Terriglobus albidus: one gene and its partner. The protein of the gene in region 1 interacts with the protein of each later gene in a pairwise test. Links are inferred from orthologs where the notes say so. Each region holds a gene or a part of one and is shown in the gene's direction. Other genes may lie near its edges. The genes, in order: FTW19_RS12585 and dnaE.

What was found.
Region 2: the proteins of FTW19_RS12585 (region 1) and dnaE interact in binary tests that used the Escherichia coli proteins (3 or more experiments, as listed by UniProt). The link is inferred for Terriglobus albidus from one-to-one orthologs.

Annotation. Positions count from the first base shown.
Region 1 is NZ_CP042806.1:3,167,983-3,173,724, reverse strand. The notes cover bases 2,003-4,974. They hold FTW19_RS12585 (pyridoxal phosphate-dependent aminotransferase), read left to right. Parts: upstream 2,003-2,886; coding sequence 2,887-4,062; downstream 4,063-4,974. Other genes in these bases: FTW19_RS12575 (MoaD/ThiS family protein), read right to left, coding at 4,725-4,974; FTW19_RS12580 (hypothetical protein), read left to right, coding at 4,075-4,575; FTW19_RS12590 (DUF3309 domain-containing protein), read left to right, coding at 2,610-2,759; FTW19_RS12595 (lmo0937 family membrane protein), read right to left, coding at 2,167-2,319; lon (endopeptidase La), read left to right, coding at 2,003-2,103. Outside these bases: more of lon, read left to right, coding at 1-2,002; more of FTW19_RS12575, read right to left, coding at 4,975-5,006; thrC (threonine synthase), read right to left, coding at 5,059-5,742. UniProt on the Escherichia coli protein: Shows aminotransferase activity with methionine and histidine as substrates, and to a lesser extent also with phenylalanine.
Region 2 is NZ_CP042806.1:3,783,123-3,789,955, forward strand. Bases 1,522-5,584 are described here. They hold dnaE (DNA polymerase III subunit alpha), read left to right. Parts: upstream 1,522-1,865; coding sequence 1,866-5,384; downstream 5,385-5,584. Other genes in these bases: FTW19_RS14775 (YdcF family protein), read left to right, coding at 1,522-1,680; FTW19_RS14785 (family 43 glycosylhydrolase), read right to left, coding at 5,512-5,584. Also shown: DNA repair protein RecN, read left to right, coding at 1-1,051; more of FTW19_RS14775, read left to right, coding at 1,069-1,521; more of FTW19_RS14785, read right to left, coding at 5,585-6,549; FTW19_RS14790 (DUF885 family protein), read left to right, coding at 6,603-6,833. UniProt on the Escherichia coli protein: DNA polymerase III is a complex, multichain enzyme responsible for most of the replicative synthesis in bacteria. This DNA polymerase also exhibits 3' to 5' exonuclease activity. The alpha chain is the DNA polymerase catalytic subunit.

The DNA of each region.
Region 1 (5,742 bases):
ACCGAACTCAATGACGAAGATGGCTTCTTCGTTGCCACCCTGCGCACCGGCCGCACGCAGCTTGAAATGACTCCGCAGGTAGAAGGCCTGGTGCAGAAGGTGCACTCGCTCTTCGAGCAGTACGTCAAGCTGCAGCAGTCACTGAACTACGAGACGATGGCCGCCAGCGTTCGTCTGGATGAGCCCGCCAAGCTGGCCGATATGATCGCCGCCAACCTGCAGCTTCGCATCGATGAGAAGCAGGAGCTGCTGGAGGTCTTCGCTCCGGAGCTGCGTCTGTCGCGTGTTGCCGACACCCTCGAGACTGCAATCGAAAAGCTGAACATGGACCGCACCATCCAGTCGCGTGTGAAGCGGCAGATGGAGCGGGCCCAGAAAGAGTACTACCTCAACGAGAAGATCAAGGCTATTCAGAAGGAGCTGGGCCGCGGCGAGAAGAGCGAGTTCGATGATCTAAAGAAGAAGATCGAAGCCGCAGGCATGCCGAAGGAAGCCTTCGATAAGGCGATGCAGGAGCTCAAGAAGCTTGAAGCGATGCCGCCGATGTCTGCCGAGTCGACTGTTTCGCGCAACTATCTTGACTGGCTGCTCGCGGTACCGTGGAAGAAGAAGTCCAAGGAGATCCGCTCCATTGAGCATGCAGAGAAGGTCCTCAACCAGGATCACTACGGACTGGATAAAATCAAGGACCGCATTCTCGAGTTCCTGGCTGTGCGTCAGCTTGTGAAGAATCCGAAGGGCTCGATCCTCTGCTTTGTCGGACCTCCGGGTGTCGGTAAGACATCGCTCGGCATGTCGATCGCAAAAGCCACCGGACGCAAGTTCGTCCGTATGTCGCTGGGTGGCGTACGCGATGAAGCTGAGATTCGCGGTCACCGCCGTACTTACATCGGCGCCCTTCCCGGCCAGATTATTCAGTCGATGAAGAAGGCCGGAACGAAGAACCCGGTCATCATGCTCGACGAGATCGACAAGATGGCCTCCGACTTCCGCGGCGATCCTGCTTCGGCCATGCTCGAAGTCCTCGATCCGGAGCAGAACAACAGCTTCCAGGATCACTATCTGGATGTCGAATACGACCTCTCGCAGGTGCTCTTCGTAGCGACGGCCAACGTGCTGCATACGATCCCCGGCCCGCTGCAGGATCGTATGGAGATTCTGCGCCTGTCAGGCTACACCGACATCGAAAAGCTCGAGATCGCCAAGCAGTACCTGCTCAAGAAACAGCGCGAAGGGACGGGACTGACCGAAAAGCAGGTCGTCTTTTCCGACGACGCCCTCCAGGACATTATTCGCTCCTACACCCGCGAAGCCGGTGTTCGTAACCTGGAACGCGAGATCGGCAATGTCTGCCGCAAAGTAGCTCGCCGTGTCGTAAAGAACGGGCCCAAGCACAAGGAAGAGGTAACGAAAGACAACCTCTCCGACTTCCTTGGCGTGCCTCGCTTCCGCGAGTCGCAGGTACAGGAGAAGAGTGAGGTCGGCCTGGTCACCGGCCTTGCCTGGACTGAGGTTGGCGGCAGCATTCTGCAGACCGAAGTACAGGTGCTGGACGGCAAGGGTAAGCTCACCACCACCGGCCAGCTCGGCGACGTCATGCAGGAGTCAGCACAGGCGGCCCTCAGCTACGTTCGTTCACGGGCGCATCACCTGGGCCTCAGCAAGGACTTCTATCGCAACATCGACATCCACGTACATGTGCCCGAAGGCGCCATTCCCAAGGATGGTCCGTCGGCCGGCATTACGTTGGCGACTGCGCTCTCCTCTGCCCTGACGAAGATTCCGGTACGCCGGGACGTCGCCATGACAGGAGAGGTCACGCTGCGCGGCAAAGTACTGGCGATCGGTGGTCTGAAGGAGAAGCTGCTGGCCGCTCATCGCGCCGGTATCTTTGAAGCGATCCTGCCGGCGGATAACCGGAAGGACCTCGCCGACCTCCCTGACCTGCTGAAGAACAGCATGAAGATGCATTTTGTCGAGAACATGGATGAGGTGCTGCAGATCGCCCTGGAAGGCAAGCTACCGGATCTGAAGGAAGAAACACCGGATGCGCTTGGAGTCCCGCTCACCGAGACCGTCCAGCCGGTCGTTACCCACCAGTAAGCCGCAATGAGAGAAGCAAGAAGGCCGGGCGATTGCCCGGCCTTCTTCTTTGCTGCCCCAGTTCTATACCGCCTTCCGCGACCCGCCGATGAAGTGCATGATCAGCGAGATCACCGCAAAGATGAGCAACAGATGGATCAGGAAGCCTGAGACATGCATCAGCGTGAATCCACCAAACCACGCCAGAACCAGGATGATTGCCAGAAGCAGGAACATGATTGTGTCCTCCCTTTTGTGTCGAAGTCCGCACCCATAGACCGTTTTCCCGTTGCTGGGTATTCCGGAAAGGGCGTCCAGTGGCGTTTTCATTGCGGGAAACGCCCGTAGAATGCGAAAACCCTACGCTGCACCCAAGGGAAAACGCACTAGCGCGGCATTCGCGGGAAGTAAGAGTCCCGCAGAGGCGTTTTTGTTGCTTTAGCTACCTATATTTAGCGGGATACAGGCCAGGGCAGCCCAAATGCGTATGTTCGGCATCTACCTCATCGATCTTTCTGGAGGTTTTTATGCTTATCCTTCTGATCGTTCTGCTTCTCCTGATGTTTGGCGCATTTCCGGCCTGGCCTTACAGCCGCAGCTGGGGCTATTACCCAAGCGGCGGTCTTGGCCTGATCCTGCTGATTGTGCTGGTACTTCTGCTGACGCGCGGAGTTTAGAACAGGCCTCGCGGAATCCAGGGTATGTCATCCAGTGGCTGATGATGAAGGTCAGTACTGGCAATTGGATGACATGCCCTCGACGGGCAATTGCTATCATCGAAAGCACATCCCAGGAGCGTCTTCGATGCCAATTGCTTCTACCAGCTCTGCCCTGCGACTCAGTAAACTGGCTCCCTCCATCGTTCAATCTGAGATCCGCGCCATGACCATCGCATGCAACGCCATCGATGGCATCAATATGTCCCAGGGCGTCTGCGATACGGACCCGCCGCATCCTGTGATTGAAGGCGCCGTCAACGCGATGCGTAATGGCTTCAATATCTATGCGCGTATGGACGGCATCGATTCCCTGCGCCATGCTATCGCGCGCAAGTTTGCGCACTACAACGCCATTACCGCCGATCCCGATGGCGAGATCCTGGTCACGACCGGAACCACCGGAGCCATGCTGGCGACCTGCATGGCGTTGTTCGATCCAGGCGATGAAGTAATCGTCTTCGAGCCCTTCTACGGCTACCACGTCAACATGCTGCTGGGCCTGAACCTGAAGCCTGTGATTGTTCCGTTGACTGCGCCCCGCTGGGACTTCGATCCCGAAGCCCTGGCAAACGCCATCACGCCGAAAACCCGCGCCATCCTGGTCAATACGCCCGGCAATCCGTCAGGCAAGGTCTTCACGCGCACGGAGCTGGAGGCACTGGCTACCATCGCGATCGATGCGGATCTCTTCGTCATCACCGACGAGATCTACGAGTACTTCCTCTACGACGGTCACGAGCATATCTCCCCGGCAACACTGCCCGGCATGGCGGAGCGGACGATCACGATCGCCGGCTTTTCCAAGACCTTCTCCGTCACCGGCTGGCGTCTCGGCTACCTGCACGCCAGTAAGCGCTGGACCCCGTCCATCGCCTACTTCCACGACCTGCTCTTCATATCCGCTCCGGCTCCGCTGCAGCATGGTGTGGCCGCAGGCCTGTGCGACCTTCCTGATAGCTTCTATACCGACATGCGGACCGAGTACGTCGCCAAGCGCGACAAGACCGTAGCTGCACTTGCAGATGCCGGACTCACGCCGACTGTCCCGCAGGGAGCGTATTACATCCTTGCCGATGTCTCCCGCGTTGAAGGCTCCACCTCGAAGGAGAAGGCGCGCAACCTGCTCAAACAGGTTGGCGTGGCTGCCGTGGCTGGGTCAGCATTCTTCCGTGCGGGCAAAGGAGAGAACCTGCTGCGCTTCTGCTATGCGAAGAAGGACGACGCGTTGGACGAGGCCTGCAGACGGCTTCGGTCCCTGTAAAAATCAACCTCGATGAAACTGACCTCACACGCAATGAAGCACGCCGCCGTCACACTTTGTGTCGGCGGCGTGCTTGTCTTGGTAGCTACTTTTTTTGAGGCGCTTCTTCCATTCGCGAAGAAAGCAGCCTGGATCATTTTGGGGCTGGCAATGCTGGTGAGTATCACCGAGGGTTTTCCGCCACGAAAGTCCTTCTGGTCTCGCTATCCACTGTGGGTGCCTTATTGGCTGAAGATGACCGACGCCATCATGGGCCTACTGGCGGTAGCCTTCGTTGTAGCACTCGAGTCGCACGAGCCATCCCAAAATCAGAAGAACGACTTTGCTCCTCGCGTCCTCGCATTCTTCGCGATTAATGCCTCGATACGATCAGCAGCCTACTGGCACTCGAAAGGAAGCTGCGACATCCCACTCGATCCTTGGGATCATTCGTCCTCACCTGAGACGCTCGATGAGCGGCTCGATGCTATTCGTGACGAACATCTCCCTTCCCTCTCACAGAAGGGAAAATAGAAGGAAAAGTACGACGACCTTTGTTTGTCATTTCGTAGCGAAGCGGAGAAATCTGCTTCTTATTGCTTCTCATAGGCATCTCCGTCGTAAAAAAAGAAGAAAGCCCACCGAATTGGTGGGCTTTCTTCTTTTTCACGCGGAACGAAGCCTTACACACACCCGCCGGCAATCGACGGGATCAGCATGATCTCATCTCCGTCTTCAAACGTGTGGGTCTCGCCACCCAGGAAGCGGATGTCCTCATCGTTCACGTAGACGTTGATGAACGGGCGCAACTTACCCTGCTCGTCCTTGATATGCGCACCAAGCGCCGGGAACTTCACACCCAGGTCATCGACCAAGCCCGGCAGGTTGGTAGCGGCGGAGTCAACCTTCTTCACGCCATCGGTATGGCGGACAAAGGCGGTCGGCAAAAGTACTTTGATTGACATTGAATCTTCCCTGCTCTTTCTGTTTCTCGTCCACCTGGGCATCAGCCCAGCACTACTGAGCCACCAGCTCAGCCTCTTCCGCAGCGGGCAGACCATCCAGCTCCCGCAGATAGGCATCGAACTCGGCCAGCCGCGGCTTCACCGCGCGTCCGACGTCGTACTTGCCCTGCAGCACATCGGTCGTCTTCAGGCCGTTGCCTGTGATGCAGACCACCGTGGTCTCATCCTTACCGATGCGGCCCTGTGCGAAGAGCTTCGCGGTCACGGCGGTGGTTACACCGCCTGCTGTCTCCGTAAAGATGCCCTCAGTTTCTGCCAGCTCCTGGATACCGGAGACAACTTCAACGTCGGAGACATCCTCACCCCAGCCGCCGGTCTCGCGGATCAGACGGGCTGCGTATGGGCCGTCCGCCGGGTTACCGATCGCCAGCGAGCGGGCGATGGTATTCGGCTTCTGCGGCTCGTGGCGGTCAAGGTTGTTCTTCACCGCGTGGGTGATCGGCGAGCAGCCCGTAGCCTGCGCTCCGAAGAACTTCACGTGCTTTGCCTCGACGATGCCGAGATACACCAGCTCGTCGAAGGCCTTCTTGATCTTCCGGATCAGCGATCCGCCAGCCATCGGCACCACGACGTTGTCGGGCAGACGCCAGCCGAGCTGCTCGGCGATCTCATAACCCATCGTCTTCGAACCCTCAGCGTAGTAAGGCCGCAGGTTCACATTGACGAAGCCCCAGTT
Region 2 (6,833 bases), 620 kb from region 1 along the record:
CTCCGAGAAGCTTTACTCCTGCGCCATGACCGCGCTCGATCTCCTGTATGAAGGAGAAGGAGCGGCCGCGTCGAAACTAGGAGCGGCGCTTCGCCAGGTTGAGGAACTCGCCCGGTTTGATAGCAGGTTCGCCGACTCGGCGCAGCAGCTCGCAGGCGCCAAGGCGTCTGTTGAAGATGTTGGAGCGCTGGTGCGCGACTACGCCGAAGGAATCAATGCCTCTCCCCAGCGCCTGGAGGAGATTGAGGATCGCCTGGCTCATCTCGATCGGCTGAAGCGTAAGTACGGCCGCACGCTGGCTGAAGTCATCGCACACGGGCAGGAAGTCACCCGCAAGCTGGGTGAGATCGAAAACCGGGACGAGCTCGTCAAGCAGGTCCGCAAGCAGTTGGAGGCGGCAGCCTTGGAGTATCGTCTCGTCGCGGGACGGCTGACGGCCGAACGCAAGAGCGCCGCTGCTCGCCTGGAGAAGGTTGCTGAGAAGCAGATCAACGATCTCGCCATGAAGGTCCGCTTCGAGGTAAAGGTCACCTGGGAAGAAGACGAGGGCGCGTGGACGGTGCACGGCTGGGACAATATCTCGTTCCTTATCGCGACCAACGTGGGGGCGCCTCTGGCTCCATTGACAGAGATCGCCTCCGGCGGCGAGATGTCGCGTGTCATGCTGGCGCTGAAGGTATCGGTCGAGGACGGTGTCAGCAAGCTGCGTAAGAAGACGCCGTTGCCGCGCACATTGATCTTTGACGAAATCGATATCGGCATCGGTGGACGAGCAGCCGAGGCCGTGGGACGCAAGCTCAAGCAGCTCAGCAAAGGCCAGCAGGTACTCTGCATTACGCACCTGCCTCAGATCGCGGCCTTCGCCGATACACACCTGGTGATTGAGAAGACGGTGAAGGCAGGCAAGACTCGCACCGGCGTACGGGAGACAAGCAGGGAAGAGCGCGTGGACGAGATTGCCCGCATGCTGAGTGGCGCCACCATTACCGATGCCAGCCGCAAGAATGCCGAGCAGATGATCGGCGAAGCCGAAGTTGCAGAATCTGTGTGAGGAGCGATAAAGGATCGATGCGAACGCTGAAGTGGATCGGGTTGGTGCTGCTGTTAGTTGCCGTCGTTATCCTTGGCGGGCTGGAGATCGCTCACTGGAGTTTGCCGAACTCCAATACGCAGCAGGCGAAGTTTGACGCCATTGTTGTGCTGGGCACGCCTTCGAAGGATGATGGAACCCCTTCACCGGAGCAGAGAGAACGAGTGCTTGAAGGTGTCAGGCAGTGGAAGGCAGGCATTGCTCCGGTCATCATTATGACTGGCGGGGCGGCACACAATCGCTTTGTTGAGGCCCACTCAATGGCTGTTTATGCCGAGCAGCAGGGCGTTCCGGAATCTGCCGTAATCGAAGAGGGCAAGGCACAGAATACGGTTCAGAATATCTATTACTCGAACGAGATCATGAAGCAGCATGGCTGGCACTCGGCGGAGGTGGTCAGCTCAAAGAGCCATCTGCCGCGCGCAGGCATGATCCTGTCGCATTTCCCGCTGGAATGGAAGACAGACGGCTCCGCTAAGCCGGCCGAGGACGGCTGGTGGCGTGAAGCTGTCTTTGAGTTCAATGAAGCGCAGTACTGCTGGACACTCCGCCGCAAGGGTTTCCCGAAGTCGAAGTTCCTGCCCCAGTAACTTCGCTCGGGCGATGGCTTTCCCAACTGCGTAGGATTCTGGTCGGGTAGAGAAGCCGATTTCTCCGCTTCGCTGCGAATTGACAAAGCAGAATAACCCATCCCAATGAAGTTGGCCTCGAACCAGGTTCGGTACCGCCTTTTCAACATCCTGCAGCCACTGCCAAAGCTCACTAGAATTAACCCATGGCAGCCGAGTTCACCCACCTTCACCTGCACACCGACTACTCGCTTCTGGACGGCGCATGTGACGTCGATAAACTAGCCTCTCACCTGGCGAAACTAGGCCAGAAGGCTGCCGCCATGACCGACCATGGCAACATCTACGGCGCGGTGCACTTCGCTGCCGCCATGGAGAAGAAGGGCATCAAGCCCATCATCGGCTGTGAGCTCTACCTGTCGAAGACTGCGGACCACCGCGAACTCGCTGACGGCTATAACCACTTCCTGGTGATCGCCGAAAACGAAGAAGGTTACCGAAATCTTGTTCGTCTTACCAGTGAAGCAGCCCTGCATGGCTTCTATCGGAAGCCGCGTGTCAGCAAGGAATTTCTGTCAAAGCACACCGAGGGCCTGATTGCCTTCTCCGGATGCCTCGCCGGTGAACTGAACCAGCACCTGATGGCAGGTAAGTACGATGAGGCCAAGCGCACAGCCGGCATGTTTGAGGAGATGTTCGGGAAGGGGAATTTCTTTCTTGAGATCCAGGATCACGGTCTCGAACCGGACAAACCCGTCTGCGAAGCGCTGTTCAAGCTCGAAAAAGAACTCAATATCCCGTTGATCGCTACCAACGATAGCCATTATGTGGCCGACGATGACAGCCGTGCCCACGAGATCCTGCTATGCGTCCAGACCGCCGGATCCATCAATGATCCCAATCGCTTTCGATTCGATACCAACGAGTTCTACATCAAGAGCGCCGAGGAGATGCACCGGCTCTTCAAGCATGCGCCCGAGGTCTGCACCAGGACGATGCAGTTTGTCGATCGCTGCAACGTGAAGCTCAACAAGGTCAAAAATCCCTTCCCGGAGTTCGTCGTGCCGGAAGGCGCGACCATTGACAGCTACTTCGAGCAGGTCTGTCGCGAGGGCTTCCAGAAGCGCAAGGAAACAGCCATCCGCCATCTGCAGGAGCGCGGCCTGCTGCGTAAGACCATCACGGAATACGAAGAGCGCCTGAACCGCGAGATCGACTGTATCAAGCAGATGAAGTTCCCCGGCTACTTCCTCATCGTGTGGGACTTCATCAAGTACGCCCGCGAGCGCGATATCCCTGTCGGTCCAGGCCGTGGATCCGCTGCCGGTTCACTGGTGGCGTACTGCATGGAGATCACGGACGTCGATCCGCTGCAGAACGAGCTGCTCTTCGAGCGCTTCCTGAATCCTGAGCGTATCTCCATGCCTGATATCGACATCGACTTCTGCATGAACCGCCGCGGCGAAGTCATCGAGCACGTCACGCGCAAATACGGACGCGATCAGGTAGCGCAGATCATCACCTTCAACACCATGGCCGCGAAGGCCGCGATCAAGGACGTCGGTCGCGCGATTGACATGCCATATGGCGAAGTCGATCGGGTCGCAAAGCTGATTCCGGCAACCATTGGCATCACCATTGAGCAGGCGCTCAAGGACTCACCTCCACTGGCGCAGGCTTATGAGGATCCGAAGATCCGTGAGTTGATCGATACAGCGATGAGGCTGGAAGGCCTGGTGCGCGGAGCCGGTGTACACGCCGCCGGTGTCGTGATCGCGCCGACCAAGCTTACCGAACTCGTTCCTGTTACACGCGCCAAGAACGACGATATCGTTACTGCCTACGACATGAAGGCCGTCGAGAAGATGGGTCTTCTCAAGATGGACTTCCTCGGTCTGACGACACTCACGGTTATCGACGACTGTCTGAAACTGATCAAGTCCAACCGGGGTGTTGATGTCGAGATGGCCAAGGTGCCGCTCGACGATGAGAAGACCTACGAACAGGTCTTTCACCGGGCACTGACCTCCGGCGTCTTCCAGTTTGAATCCGGCGGCATGCGCGACGTACTGCGCCGCTATAAGCCCACCTCCGTGGAAGACCTTACCGCTCTCAACGCGCTTTACCGTCCCGGTCCGATCCAGGGCGGCATGATCGATGACTTCATCGAGCGCAAGTGGGGACGCCGTGCTGTTGAATACACCTTCCCGGAGTTGGAACCCATCCTGAGAGAGACGCTTGGCGTCATCGTCTATCAGGAGCAGGTTATGCAGATCAGCTCTGCCATCGGCGGTTACTCGCTCGGCGGCGCTGACCTGTTGCGCCGCGCCATGGGTAAGAAAGACCCGGCTGAGATGGCCAAGCAGCGCAGCATCTTCATGACCGGCGCGGTAGAACGCAAGTTTAACAAGGACAAAGCCGGCCAGCTCTTTGACCTGATGGAGCAGTTCGCCGGTTACGGCTTCAATAAGTCGCACTCTGCCGCTTACGCTCTGCTGGCCTATCACACGGCTTATTTGAAGACCCACTATCCGGTGGAGTTCATGGCTGCGCTTCTGACCTCGGAAACGTCCAAACCAGAGAACGTGGTGAAGTACATCCAGGAGTGCCGCGAAATGGGAATCACGGTACTGCCGCCGGATGTGCAGATCTCCGCGGCGAACTTCACCCCGGTCGGCGACGCGATCCGCTTCGGCCTGGCTGCGATCAAGAACGTCGGCGGCAATGCGATCGAATCGATTCAGCAGGCCCGTACCGTGCTGCAGTCGGAAGGAAAGGCTGGCTTCGCGTCGATCTGGGAGTTCTGCGAGAAGGTCGACCTGCGGCTGATGAATAAGCGCGTGCTGGAGTCGTTGCTCAAAGCCGGCGCGATGGACAGCTTCGGTTCACGTGCCCGCGTGATGGCGGCGCTGGATAGGGCGATCGAGCGCGCACAGAAGTCTCAGCGCGATGCCGAGACAGGGCAGCATGGTCTCTTCGGCATCTTCGATGCAGAGCCTGACGTCGCGAAGAAGGCAGATGATGACCTGCCCAAGGTCCCCGACTGGGATGAACATACGCGCCTGCAGAATGAGAAAGAGGTGCTAGGCTTCTTCGTCTCCGGTCACCCGATGGACAAGTATCGCGAGAAGCTGCGCAACCTCAAGGTGGTGGACACAGCCACCGCCTGTGAGATGAAGCCGGAGCCCCAGGTCTTCCGCCGGGGCCAGGACAATAGCGCCAATGAGATTCAAATCGCCGGTGTCATTACCGGGCTGAAGGTGGCCAAGTCCAAGCGTTCCGGTGAGATGTATGCCTCCGCGGCGCTCGAAGACCAGACCGGAAAGATCGACATCATCGCCTTTCCCAAGGACTACGAGAAGCTGGCCGAGAAGCTGAAGATCGACGTTCCAGTGCTTATGCGTGGAACGCTACGTGGTGAAGAGGACTCAGCGCCAAAGCTCTCCGTCACCTCGATCCAGGCGCTGGAAGATGTGAAGATCAAGCTGCCGGCAGCGCTCCGCGTGAAGGTGCCTTTGCATCATCCGGATGCAGCATTGCTGGAGAAGCTACTTGCTCTCTTCCAGGGGACGCCCGGACCGGGAAAGGTGCTGCTCGACCTGGAGGAACCGGGGCAGTTCTGCGCCGTCCTGGAGCCACAGGGACTCTCCGTCGCCGCGGACAAGCTCTTCATCGACCAGGTCGAGGAGCTCGTAGGCCAGGGCGCCGTCCGCGTCATCGACTAAAAACAATCGGCATAAATGCCGGGATCCTGTTTCATATTGGGTGGGGTCTTTGCTTTCGAGGCTGGATGGCGGAAGGAGTCGAACCTCCGACCGAATGATTCGTAGTCATTCGCTCTATCCCGCTAAATTACCAGGCCCCGGCCGTATCGCTCTTCTTGTTCTTCGGCGGTGGCAGCATGTGAATCTCCGCGGGAGCATCGCGGTTTACCTGTAAGACACCACCGTTCTCGTGCAGTTCAGTGACATGCATGACCGTGCGACGCTTCCATTGGGGATCGCCTGGTTTTTCATCTTTGCCACTCTGGTGGGTGAAGTAGAAGAGCCATGCGCGGCCCGCAGCGTCGACCACAACATCCGGATGCTGCCCCTGCGCATCGTCCGTGGGCTTTGCTCCATGGCTTTGCAGCAGGTTCTCCGGCTGCCGCTCCCAGCTTGTCAGGTCACTGGAATGGAATACACCGAGACCATTCCAGGCATCCTGAATCAACCAGTACGTCCCTTTCCAACCAAAGACCACTGGTCCTTCTCCGCGTGTCTTTACGGCGATTCCTGCCGGGCTCCAGTGCTCCAGATCGGTGGAGTCGCTCATATAGATTTTGGAACCATCGCGCTCATTCTTGTACCAGAGACGCCACGCGCCATCCGGCTTGCGGAAGAGGCAGGCATCGATGACGCGATCCGATCCGAGCTCAAGCTTGCCAATCTCTTTCCAGTGGAGAAGATCGGTGCTGGTGAGGTGTTCGATATACCGGGGAGCATTCCAGTCGCTGAAGGTTCCGGGAACGACGGTAAGAAACATGTGATACGTGCCCTTTACCTGGATCACCTCAGGAGCCCACAACGTGTAATCGGGTTTCTCGGCGGGAATATCCGCCTCGGAGAGATACTTCCAGTGCGCTCCTCCATCGCGGGACTCCGCAATACCGATCCGCGTGCCGTGCACCCAGCGCACGCCGGTGCTGTCTTCGATATCGGCGCGCCGGTTGGTGTATAGCATCCACCATGCCTTGCGCTGCGTATTCCAGATCACGACCGGATCGGCGGCTCCATCATGGACCGGGTCGCGGTACAGAGGTACCGTCGCCGCAGGGGACTGCTGCGCCTTTGTATGGGGAGCGAGGAAGAGTTCCGGCAGTAGAAACAGGCAGCAGAGCAATCGCTTCATGGGGTGATACTTCACGGGTGCCGCCTTCTCCGTCAAGCTGTTAGTTTGTCTGCATGCCTCTCAAACGGATCGCCCTGCTCTCTCTGTTTGCTGTTGCATCATCCCTGCCGACTGCCGCCGCGCAAACCTCCGCGTTTCAGACGAAGCTTCGCACTCTGAGCGAGGAGTTCTGGACGTGGCGAGCCACGGAGCAGCCCTTCACCAACGACGACATTCCTCGCATCGAACGCGCGGAACCGTTTGTCGTTCATTGGGCGCCAGGCGATGTCACACAGTACAAGGCG